Regions from separate parts of the Arthrobacter sp. Marseille-P9274 genome, predicted to be linked through region 2. Evidence: predicted binding sites of a transcription regulator. Region 2 holds the regulator's gene; the other holds the start of a gene.
What was found. The regulator Rex, encoded in region 2, represses fermentation and respiration genes when NADH is low (regulators of the CRP and FNR family bind a similar motif). The targets are predictions, from matches to a motif close to CTTGTGAANNNNTTCACAAG.

Region 1: OC550_RS08075 (glyceraldehyde-3-phosphate dehydrogenase) is a predicted target of Rex. The motif match lies at 2,981-3,000, and genes of this name have one in related genera.

What each region holds. Positions count from the first base shown of each region.
Region 1 covers NZ_CAMPOV010000001.1:1,772,639-1,778,148, reverse strand. Annotated here, with positions in the region: gene OC550_RS08090 (accessory Sec system protein Asp2) at 1-1,719, opposite strand, end outside; gene OC550_RS08085 (YaaA family protein) at 1,724-2,488, opposite strand; RNA gene rnpB (RNase P RNA component class A) at 2,582-2,967, shown strand; gene OC550_RS08075 (glyceraldehyde-3-phosphate dehydrogenase) at 3,192-4,667, shown strand; gene OC550_RS08070 (hypothetical protein) at 4,777-4,983, shown strand; gene def (peptide deformylase) at 5,020-5,510, opposite strand, start outside.
Region 2 covers NZ_CAMPOV010000001.1:2,550,463-2,555,972, reverse strand. Annotated here, with positions in the region: gene OC550_RS11790 (3-deoxy-7-phosphoheptulonate synthase) at 1-71, shown strand, start outside; gene OC550_RS11785 (helix-turn-helix domain-containing protein) at 253-465, shown strand; gene OC550_RS11780 (AURKAIP1/COX24 domain-containing protein) at 644-742, shown strand; gene OC550_RS11775 (HAD family phosphatase) at 851-1,669, opposite strand; gene OC550_RS11770 (glutaredoxin family protein) at 1,907-2,164, shown strand; gene OC550_RS11765 (redox-sensing transcriptional repressor Rex) at 2,241-2,954, shown strand; gene OC550_RS11760 (hypothetical protein) at 2,965-3,777, opposite strand; gene OC550_RS11755 (YceI family protein) at 3,958-4,503, opposite strand; gene OC550_RS11750 (histidine phosphatase family protein) at 4,643-5,305, shown strand; gene OC550_RS11745 (TlpA disulfide reductase family protein) at 5,413-5,510, shown strand, end outside.

The sequences.
Region 1 (5,510 bases), 780 kb from region 2:
CTTCACCGCGCGGATGAGCCGCCGGGCACGGACCCGCTTGGAAACGGCCGGACGAGGACCGAGCAGGGAAGCCTCGAGGCTCCCATCCGGCGCCTCCCGAAGCCTGATCCGCCGGCCCGTGGCGATCGTGTGGAGGGCCCCGCCGGCGCTGAGCGAGACGTGGGCCTCGTAGAGCCCGGGCTCCACGCCTGCCAGGGACACCCCGGCGAAGCGTGGAGTGGCGAAGCGGGCGTGGGTGTGACTGTTCCTGCCGTCGCCGAAATAGTCGGCGGGATCGGTGACCCGGGCACCGGCCAGCGGCACGGACCGGACGCCCGCACCGGAGGCCAGCACGAGGTAGTAGCGGCCGGATTCCCAGCCGGTCATCGATGTACCCCGGACAGCGAAGGTACCTTCGAAATGGACCCGGTCCCCGCGCGCCCACTGGCTCCTGATGTTGAAGACGGCCTGGTGCGGCGCGGTCCCGAGGATCGGGCGCTTGCGGAGTACGCTGCCTCTGCTGTCGGACGCGAAAGTGATGAGGTCGCCGCCGTCGTTGCTCTCCGCGGTGGTCCGTTTGGTGGAGACACAGGCGGCCGTCCGCTCGGCTGATTCCGCCGTGAGCGCCAGCGAGGCCTCGTAGTCACCGCGGGGCAAGCCGGAGAGGTCCACTCCGTCGCTGGACGCCTGGAACTTTCCGAAGCGGTAGTCGCAGAAATAGTCCTCGTAGTGCGTCTGGTAGATGCCGCGATCCTGGACCTGGACCAGCGGATATTCGTACCGCCCCGCGTCGCCCGCGAGGACCAAGGACGTCGCCAAGGCCGCGGGCCGGTCCGCGGCATGGCCGCGCAGGAATGCCACTCCCTGCGGGAAGAATTTCGGACCGGCCATCCTGCCGGCCCGCAGGTCCACGACAGCCGCCGAGGAGCTTCGCTGCGTCCGCAGGCCGGCCGCCGCTACCTCCGGATCCTGCCGGAAGCCGTTGCGCACTTCGCCGTACCGGGGTGCGACGTTCTCGCCGAGCGCGTACAGCACGGACAGCAGCAGCGGCATGTTGTAGCGGGTGATGTCCGAATGCTCGTTGACGAGGTCGGAATCCGTCTCGATGTAGTTGAAGTTGGAGTATCGCCGCAGCAGGGGCAGCGCGGGCTCCACCTGCTCGGCGTGGAACTGGTCCTGTACCGAGCTGAACAGATAGATATTCCGGTCGCGGCGGGCGTCCTTGGCGACCGCATGGGGCAGCAGGCTGTCGAGCAGCTGCAGCTCTTCGTCGCTTCCGGTGCGGGTCAGGTGCCGGTGGATGACCGGCCGGTGCTTAGCCGTGTGGCTGCCGACGTAGATTTGGGGAGCGCTGGCGACAATGTTCGGGAAGTCGTACTTGATGCCGTAGTAGAGCGCGGCGAACCCGCCCTTCGAAAAGCCCACCAGCGTGCAGTTTTCGTGTCCCAGCCCCAGCCGCTCCAGTTCCCGGTCGATGGCGGCGATCACCGCCCGCTCGACGGAGAAGTCCAGGCCGTTGCAGAGGTAGTAGGAGTACTGGCCGCCAAAATCATCCTTCAGCCACAGCCAGTTCGCCTGGCTGTCCCGCGAACCCCGGCCGTCGAACTCGTAGCTGTCGATCGGCCGGATTCCGGCGAACATGACCACCAGATGCCGCCGGTCGAGCTTGGCGGGGCGGCTCTTGCAGTGGACCGTCACGCCCTCGTGGACCAGCGTGTGCTCGGTTTGTTCCCTCGTCATCCGTTCAGCCCTCCAAAATGATGCTCAGGGCGTGCGGCTTCCGTCCGGAGCCGGGGGTGAGTTCGGCCCGCCACTTCTCCGTCGCGGCCTTGAGCAGCGCCGCAGGCGTCGCGGGAGCCTTGCCGCGGCGGGTCAGGAGGTGCCGGGCGAGTTCTCCGCGGGTGTGCTTGGCGAAGTGCGAGACGACGGTGCGCTTTCCGGCCCGCTCCTGGAAGACGTTGACCGCTACCGTGCTATCCGCCGGCGGCGCCCAGGCGGCGGCATAGCTGCTCGAGCGGCAGTCGACGACCAGCTGGCCGTCGGCGCGGCCGTCCAGCGCGGCGGGCAGGTGCTTTTTCCAGTAGCTGGCGAGCTTGCCCGTCTCGGGGAGCCCAACGGACATGGACAGCCGGTAGGCGGGAATGCGGTCGGCGAAGCCGATTGCGCCCCAGAGCGCGGAGATAACGACGACGGCGGCATCCGCCTTGCGCTTCTGCGCGGAGGTCATGCTGGCGTAGCCGAGCGCGTCGTACAGGACCCCTGAGTAGACCGTGTGCGCCGGCGCCGATGGCTCGGCCTCCAGGCGCCTGTTCCGCTCGACCTCTTCGGCCAGCGACGCCCCTACTCCCAGCAGCGCCAGGGCTTCCGGATGGGAACTCGCGCTGGCCAGCGCGCCAAGGACGTCATGGCGCGGACCGTTCAGTTCGGCAAAGCTCAACTCGGAGAGTTCGAACGGTTGGCCCGTCTCAGCGGCCGTCTTTCCTTCGGAGGGTGGGAGCAGAATCAGCACCATAAGAGCTTACAGACCCGCAGCCGCGACCCCCGGGTCCGGCCCCCGCGGATGACGGGCCGGGACGCGGGCGGCTGTATTGTGGGACAAGGACAGGTTGGCTGGGCGATCGCGTTGGCTGCCCGCGGGCAGCTGCCGAGGAAAGTCCGGGCTCCACAGGGCAGGGTGGTGGGTAACGCCCACTCGGGGAAACCCGCAGGCAAGTGCCACAGAAAACAGACCGCCAGGGCCGCTTGCGCGGCGCCTGGTAAGGGTGAAACGGCGGTGTAAGAGACCACCAGTGTCCCGGGTGACCGGGACAGCTAGGTAAACCCCACCCGGAGCAAGGCCAGACAGGGCACGTTTGAGGGCCGCCCGCCCGAGTGCCCGGGTAGGCCGCTTGAGGGCATCGGCAACGGTGCTCCTAGATGGATGATCGCTACCCTGCAACGGGGAACCGGTGCAGGTGACAGAACCCGGCTCACAGGCCAACCTGTCCCACTTTGTGCGGCCGCTGTGAGTGACTTCACACGTAACCGACTCGTGGGTGTGACCGGATTCCCTAAAATGGAACTGGGCAACGCCCAACAGCACTGAGCCAGCCGAGGCGACTGTGTATTCTGCGCGGAGTGGATTCGACTTCGCTGCGGGGTTTCGCCGCGGAATTCGCGGCGGGTACAACCGGGATCGAGGAAGACCCCGGCTGATGTAGGAAGGTAACTCTGTGAACCAGAAGTCTGAAGCGGCCTTGGATACGTGGATCAACCGCGAAGCGCTCGCTGAAACGATGATTCCGCTGATTGGCCGTTTGTACCGCGAAAACAATGTGGTCACGTCCATCCACGGCCGCAGCCTGATCAACCAGTCCGTCGTGGGCATTCTCAAGGCCCACCGCTTCGCCCGGCAGATCGACGAGGTGGAGCTGCCGCTGGAAGAAACCTTCCCCGTGCTGCAGGCTCTGACCGAACTCGAGCTTGGCGCAGGCTCGGTCGACCTGGCCCGCCTGCTGGGCAAGTTCAAGGACGAAGGTGCAGGCCGCGACCTCAAGGAGTTCCTGCGCGGGGAACTCTCCGGGATCGTGGGCAAGCGCGGTGAAGACACCCGCACCAGTACCGACGTCGTGCTGTACGGCTTCGGCCGCATTGGCCGCCTGCTCGCCCGGATCCTGATCGGGCATTCCGGCGGCGGACATGGCCTGCGGCTGCGCGCCGTGGTGGTCCGCAAGGGCAGCGAGAACGACCTGGTCAAGCGTGCCAGCCTGCTGCGCCGCGACTCGGTCCACGGACCCTTCGAGGGCACCATCTCGGTGGACGAGGAAGCCAATACCATCCTCGCCAACGGCACCCTGATCCAGTTCATCTACTCCAACGATCCGTCCACGGTGGACTACACCCAGTACGGCATCGAGGACGCGATTGTCGTCGACAACACCGGCAAGTGGCGCGATGAGGCCGGGCTGTCCCAGCACCTGCAGTGCCCGGGCGTATCCCGCGTTGTTCTCACGGCCCCGGGTAAGGGCAACCTGAAGAACATCGTCCACGGCGTGAACCACAAGGACATCACCGCCGAGGACAAGATCGTCTCGGCCGCATCCTGCACGACCAACGCGATCACCCCGGTGCTCAAGGCGCTCAACGACAAGTACGGCATTATCCACGGCCACGTCGAAACCGTGCACTCGTACACCAATGACCAGAACCTGATCGACAACTTCCACAAGGGTTCCCGCCGCGGCCGTTCGGCAGCGCTGAACATGGTGCTGACCGAGACCGGCGCCGCCAAGGCCGTGGCCAAGGCGCTGCCCGAGCTGGAGGGCAAGCTGACCGGCAACGCCATCCGTGTTCCCACCCCGGACGTCTCCATGGCCATCCTGAACCTCAACCTGGAGCAGGAAGCAACCAAGGACGAGCTCAACAGCTACCTCCGCGCGGTGTCGCTCGATTCCGACCTGCACAAGCAGATCGACTACATCGCTTCTCCGGAGGTCGTCTCCACGGACTTCGTCGGATCGCGCCGCGCCGGCATCGTGGACGGCCTGGCGACAATCGCCAACGGCAAGAACGCCGTGCTCTACGTCTGGTACGACAACGAGTTCGGCTACAGCTGCCAGGTCATCCGCGTCCTCGAGGAAATTGCGGGCGTCCACCCGCAGCAGTTCCCCGTGGTCGCCAACGAGCCGCTCGCCGAGGCTATCGGCTGACCTGACCCTCGCAGGTCAGGCTGAAAGTGCCGGCCGCGCCCCTGTGGCGCGGCCGGCACTTTCGTATGTGGCTATGGCTTTGCCGCAGCCGTGTTCCTAGAATGTCCCCATGACTGAGACACAGCTCACGCGTTGGGAAAAGGCGCAGGCCAACCACAAGGAAGCCGTCCGCCTGCTGGAGGATGCCAAGGCGGCGTTTGCCCGGGGGGAAGTCCCGCAGAAGCGCGTGGACGAGCTCACCAGGCTCAAGGAGATCGCCACGGAGGACTATCTCCGGTGCGAAAAGGAACACCGCTCCGGCTTCACCGACTACTGACGGCGGCCTGGCCTGGTGCCTAGCGCCGCATGATGCTCAGTGCCCGAACGGGTCCGGGTCCACGCCGGGCATCCAGGTCTGCCCGGGGATGCCCCAGCCGGCATTCTTGATGTGCTTGCGGGCCCGCTTGCCCCAGCGCCCGTCGAGGCGGTCGATATAGAGCTTGCCGTCCAGATGGTCGTATTCGTGCTGCATGACCCGCGCGAACCAGCCGGTGGCCTCGAAGTCCAGCGGGTTCCCGTGCTCGTCGAAGCCGCGGACGCGTATCCATTCCGCCCGCTTGAGCGGATAGGACAGCCCGGGCACCGACAGGCAGCCTTCGACCTCGTCGTCCGGATCCGGCTCGGCGCCGGACACCTTGCCCAGCGTGAGCGAAGGGTTGACGACGACGCCGCGTTCGGGAACGCCGTCGTCGTTGGCGTAGTGGTAGGTGTAGAGGCGGAGACCGACGCCGATCTGCGGCGCGGCGAGGCCGACGCCGTGGGCCTCGTCCATCGTCTCGTACATGTCCCGGACGAGTTCGCGCA
Region 2 (5,510 bases):
GCTGGGAAACCACCGAACTGGTGCTTGAGCAATTGGCGGCCGCTGGCCGTTCCGCGGCCGGACGGCCGTAAGGGGACGGGCGATAAAAAAGCCCCTAGTCATCTAACGATTAAGCCACAAGGACAACTTTCACTTTGGCCACTCATGCATCTAGAGTATCGAGTGAGACGGTACTTACTCGCTTGGCAAGGCAGCACGCCGTTGGGCCTTCGCCCGGGGTCGGGTCTGCCTGGAGTTAAGGATTGATGTGCAATGGCTGAGGAGAAGAACTTCTCGAACGTCCGCTTCCTCACGGTCGCGGAGGTTGCCGAGGTCATGCGCGTCTCGAAGATGACCGTCTACCGCCTGGTCCACGCCGGCGATCTGCCTGCCGTCCGCTTCGGCCGCTCCTACCGCGTTCCGGAATCCGCAGTGGAGCAGTATGTGCAGGGAGCGGTAGTGGACGGCCAGAGCGGCACCGCCTGACCCGGTCGGACGGGGTGCGGCGCCGGTCGGGTTGCCGGGGCCGCGGTCAAAGCTGTTCCGAATTAGGCGGTACCCTGTTAAGGAACGTTTTACGTCGTCGTAAGATTTGCTGGCCTGCCCGGCCCTTTCGGGCAGTCGGGGCCGGCGGATGCCAACCGAAGTGATTTGTGAGGAACTCGTGGGTTCAGTTATCAAGAAGCGCCGCAAGCGTATGGCAAAGAAGAAGCACCGTAAGCTGCTTCGCAAGACCCGCCACCAGCGCCGCAACAAGAAGTAGCCGCACAGCCGGCAGCTCGCAGGTCCGCCCGGGAAACCGGCGGGCCTGCTGTCTTTAACCCCCGGCCTTCGATCCCGTCGCCGGCCCGCGGCGAGACAGCCGCAGGAATCAGGCGCGAGGACCCCGGACCTTGCTCAGGCCGCGCCAGAGTCCGTAGACGGCGCCCGCAAAGGTCGCGGCCTTCAGGCCCAGGGTCGCCGCCCGCCGTCCGCTGCGGAAGTCGTAGACCGGCCAGTTGTGCTCGCGCGCGTGCCGGCGCAGCCGGGCGTCCGGGTTGATGGCCACCGGATTGCCGACCAGCGACAGCAGCGGCACATCGTTGTAGGAGTCGCTGTAGGCCCAGCAGCCGTCCAGCCTGAGCCCCTCCAGCCGGGCCAGTTCCGCCACGGCGTCCGCCTTGGCCTGCCCGTGCAAGATCTCGCCGACAAGCTGTCCGGTGTAGGCGCCGTCGTCAATTTCCGCGACGGTCCCCAGGGCACCTGTCAGGCCCAGGCGGTCGGCAATGACCTCGGCGACCGCCAGGGGAGTGGCCGTGACCAGCCAGACCCGGCGACCCGCGCGGAGGTGCTGGTCCGCCAATGCGCGCGTGCCGGGCCAGATCCTCGAGGCAATGATCTCGTCGTAGACCTCCTCGCCGAGGGCCTTCACATCGCTCACCAGCAGGCCGGTGCCGATCGCCATGGCGGAATCCCGGACGGCGTGGATGTCCTTGAGGTTCTCACCCGTGAGCAGGAAGCGGCCCTGCTTGATGAAGAAACCGGCGGCATCGCGCAGCCTGAAGGAACCGCGCTGGTACATCTTCAGGCCGACATGGAAGAGACTGGCCCCGCGCATCAGGGTGTTGTCGACGTCGAAAAACGCGGCCGCCGCCAGACGGTCCGGCGGGCCAGAGGTGCGGGCGGCTGGATCCTGGTCGGCTGTCGGCATGTCTCGAGTCTAGCGACCGAGGTCCAAGGGTGCAGACCGCCGGGGAACCCCGACTCCGTCCCCGGCCGCCGGGTCCGGCATCGACGGCGCCGGGTCCGGCATCGACGGCGCCCCGGCCTAGTGTTGATATCCGCGGTGTCCGGCCGCCTGGCCCCGGTACCGGATCGTCCGACGGCCGTGTCCGGCTGGCTGGCGGCCGCGTGGCGCCCCGAGCACGGCTCGCGCTACCTTGGAGCCATGAGTGAATCACCCGCCCCTCCGCACGACCTGCTGCTGCTGACCAAGCCCGGCTGCCACCTGTGCGAGGCCGCGCGACGCACCGTGGCCGAGGTCGCCGAGGAACTTGGGGTGGAATGGCGGGAGCAGTCGATCCTGGACGACGCCGAGCTGGAGCGGCGCTTCGCGGAGGAAATTCCGGTCGTGATGATCGACGGCGTGCAGCGGGACTTCTGGCACATCGATCCGGACCGGCTGCGGTGCCTGCTCACCGCCTGACCGGGCCGCCGGATTGGTGGGCGCCGAACCGAGCCCCTAAAGTTGGGATACAGACCGATACCGTAAGGACCGAACCGTGACTACCCACGATCCTTCAGGTCCCGCTACGGGGCCGGAGACGCGCGGTCGACCCATTCCTCCCGCTTCGGTAGCCCGGCTGACTATTTACCTCAGGGCGCTTAACTCTTTGCTGGCCGAAGGCGTCGAGCGCGTTTCTTCGGAGGAGCTCGCCGAGGCCGCCGGCGTGAAGTCGGCCATGCTGCGCAAGGATCTGTCCTATTTGGGGTCCTACGGCACGCGCGGCGTCGGCTACGAGGTCCAGCTTCTCACCCGGACCATTGCCGCGCGCCTCGGCCTGACCCAGGAGTGGCGGGTCGCCATTGTCGGGGCCGGTAACCTTGGCCGGGCCCTGGCCGGCTATTCCGGCTTCACGACCAGAGGCTTCGAAGTGGCGGCCATCTTCGACGCCGACCCCGCCATTATCGGTTCCGAGGTCGGCGGGCTGAAGGTCAGCGCTGTCATGGACTTGGAGAGGGTCCTGGCGCGCACCGGAGTGAACATGGTGGTCCTGGCGGTTCCGGCCCGGTCCGCGCAGGAGCTCTGCGACGAGCTCGTGGCCGCTGGGGTGCGCAGTATCCTCAGCTTTGCTCCGGTCGTCCTGCAGGTGCCGCCGGGCGTCGAAGTGCGCAAGGTGGACATGGCCACCGAACTGCAGATTCTTGCCTACCACGCACAACGGGCGCAGGAATCGGAACCAGGTTCCGAATCCCGCGCCCGCAGCGCCCGCTAGAGCCAGTCGATCAGCGGCCGTAGATGCCGAACTTCCGGGCCGAGACGGCTTTGAAGTACTCGTTGGCCGGCCGCATGAACAGCAGCACGATCGCAGCGATGCCCAGCAGCGCCGTCAGCGTGTTAAGGCCGAACGGCACCAGGCCCACCAGGGACAGTGCCGCGAAAACGGTGCCGGTGATGCGGGCCCAGTTCTTGCCGGCCTTCACGCCGAAGGCCACCATCAGGTAGAGGCCGATGACGATCAGGCCTGAAATCACGAGGACGACGCCCGCCGTGCCGCTCATCATGTCCATGAACTGCTGTTCGCTGATCTCGCCGCCGGTCTGCGCCAAGGCATCGCGCACGGCAGGGTCATCCGCCATGCCGGCCAGCAGGGTGTCCATGGTGGCGAGGGAGATGATGACCTGGACGGCGGTCAGCACCGCCGCGGCGATGATCAGCCAGAAGGCGATGACGACTTCTTTGGGTCGGGTCGGCACGGCGCCCGGCTGCGGCTGGGAGGAGGGGTAGCTGTACTGGCCCGGCTGTGCGCTCTGGTAGCCGTAGGGGCCGGGCTGCTGGCCGTACTGGGGTGCGTTCTGGCCGTAGGGGCCGGGCTGCTGCCCGTACTGCGGGGCGTTCTGGCCGTACTGCGGCGGGTTCTGCCCGTACTGCGGGGCGTTCTGGCCGTACGGCGGCTGGTTCTGTCCGTACTGGGGCTGCCCGTACTGCGGGGCGTTCTGCCCGTACCGAGGCTGCTCCTGGCCAGAACCGTTGGCCGCTTGGCCGCGCTGCTGTTCCGGCTGGCCGGAGGGATCGGGCTGGTTTTCAGGAGTGGACATGGTCGGATCCTTTTCTTGGCTGCACAGGGAGCGGCGGAAGCATGCAGGCGCCTTCGCGGGGCCTGTTAAGCCAACATTACAGTGACGCCGAGTGCGCTGTGACTAGCCCGAAAGGATGATATTCGGTGCCCGCCGGCGGGCCGGGGCGGAAGCATAGGGCCCCGGCCCGCGGGCAACGGATCAGGACTGCTTGATGAGCGCTGCGTCCAGGTTGATCTTCACCTTGTCGCTGACCAGTACGCCGCCGGCTTCGAGCGCCGCGTTCCAGGTCAGGCCGAATTCCTTGCGGCTGATCTCGGCTTCGCCGGTGAAGCCGGCGCGGGTGGCGCCGAACGGATCGACGGCGACGCCCGTGAACTCCACCTCCACCTCGACCGGCTTGGTGACACCACGGATGGTGAGGTCGCCCGTGAGGGTGTATTCCTCGCCGTCGCCCTCAACCCCCCTCGCGACGAAGGTCATCTCCGGGAACTGTTCGACATCGAAAAAGTCCGTGCCCTTGACGTGGGCGTCGCGGTTGGCCTCGCCCGAGTTGAAGCTGGCGGTCTTGACGGTCGCGTGGAGGGTGGAGTCTGCCAGCGTCGATCCGACGCGCGCTTCGGCGTCTGCGTCCGTGAACCGTCCGCGGACCTTGCTGATGCCGGCGTGGCGGACCGTGAAGCCGATCTCGCTGTGGGCCTGGTCGAGTTTCCAAACGCCTTCTGTGAGGCCTTGGGGCAGTGTCATCTTCGACTCCTTGAACAGGGGTGATTGTCTGGACCAACGGTTCGTGCCTCGAGGGTCCGGCGCTGCGGTCCCTTCCCGGTCATTCTTGCGGCGGCCCGCGCTTTGGGCAATAGCGGCCTCCTTTGAGACACTTAAGACCATGCCGCCAACGACTGTTCACTTACTGCGCCACGGCGAAGTCCATAATCCGGGCCGTGTGCTCTATGGCAGGCTGCCCGAGTTCCATCTGTCGGAGCTGGGCCAGAAGATGGCGCAGCGTGCGGCGGACTATTTCGCGGACCGGGTCGCGAACGGCGCCAACATTTGCTATCTCGTCTCGTCGCCGCTGACCAGGGCACAGGAGACCGCCCAGCCGACGGCCGCGGCGCTGAACCTGGAGATTGTCACGGACGATCGGATCATCGAGGCCGAAAACCGCTTCGAAGGCCTGGCTGACATCAGGCGGCAGCTGCGCGATCCGCGGCACTGGGCCTCCCTGCGCAATCCGATGCGGCCCTCCTGGGGCGAGGCCTACACCGCCCAGGTCCTGCGGGTGATGGCGGCGGCGGAAGATGCGCGGAAGGCCGCCGAGGAAATCGGCGGGCCGGGGGCAGAGGCCGTCATGGTCAGCCACCAGCTGCCCATCTGGGTCACGCGACTGGCCGCGGAGCGCCGCCGGCTCTGGCACGACCCGCGACGGCGGCAGTGCACGCTGGCGTCCGTGACCAGCCTGATGTTCGACGGCGAGCACCTCGCCGGGGTGGACTATTGCGAGCCGAGCGCGGACCTGCTGCCCGGTGCGGCCAATATCCCTGGAGCGTAATAGAATTACTACGCGTTGTAGAAGTGGGAAGCCCCCAGCCCACGTAGAAAAGTGTGATTGTGACTGCGAATACCCCTGAGCCCTTGAACCGCCGGTCCCTGCTCAAGATGAGCGCCGCGCTGGTCTTCGCGCTGCCGCTGGCCGCCTGCACGGTGGAGGACTCGCTGGCCCAGCAGGCCAATGCCGGCGACAACAAGAACTATAT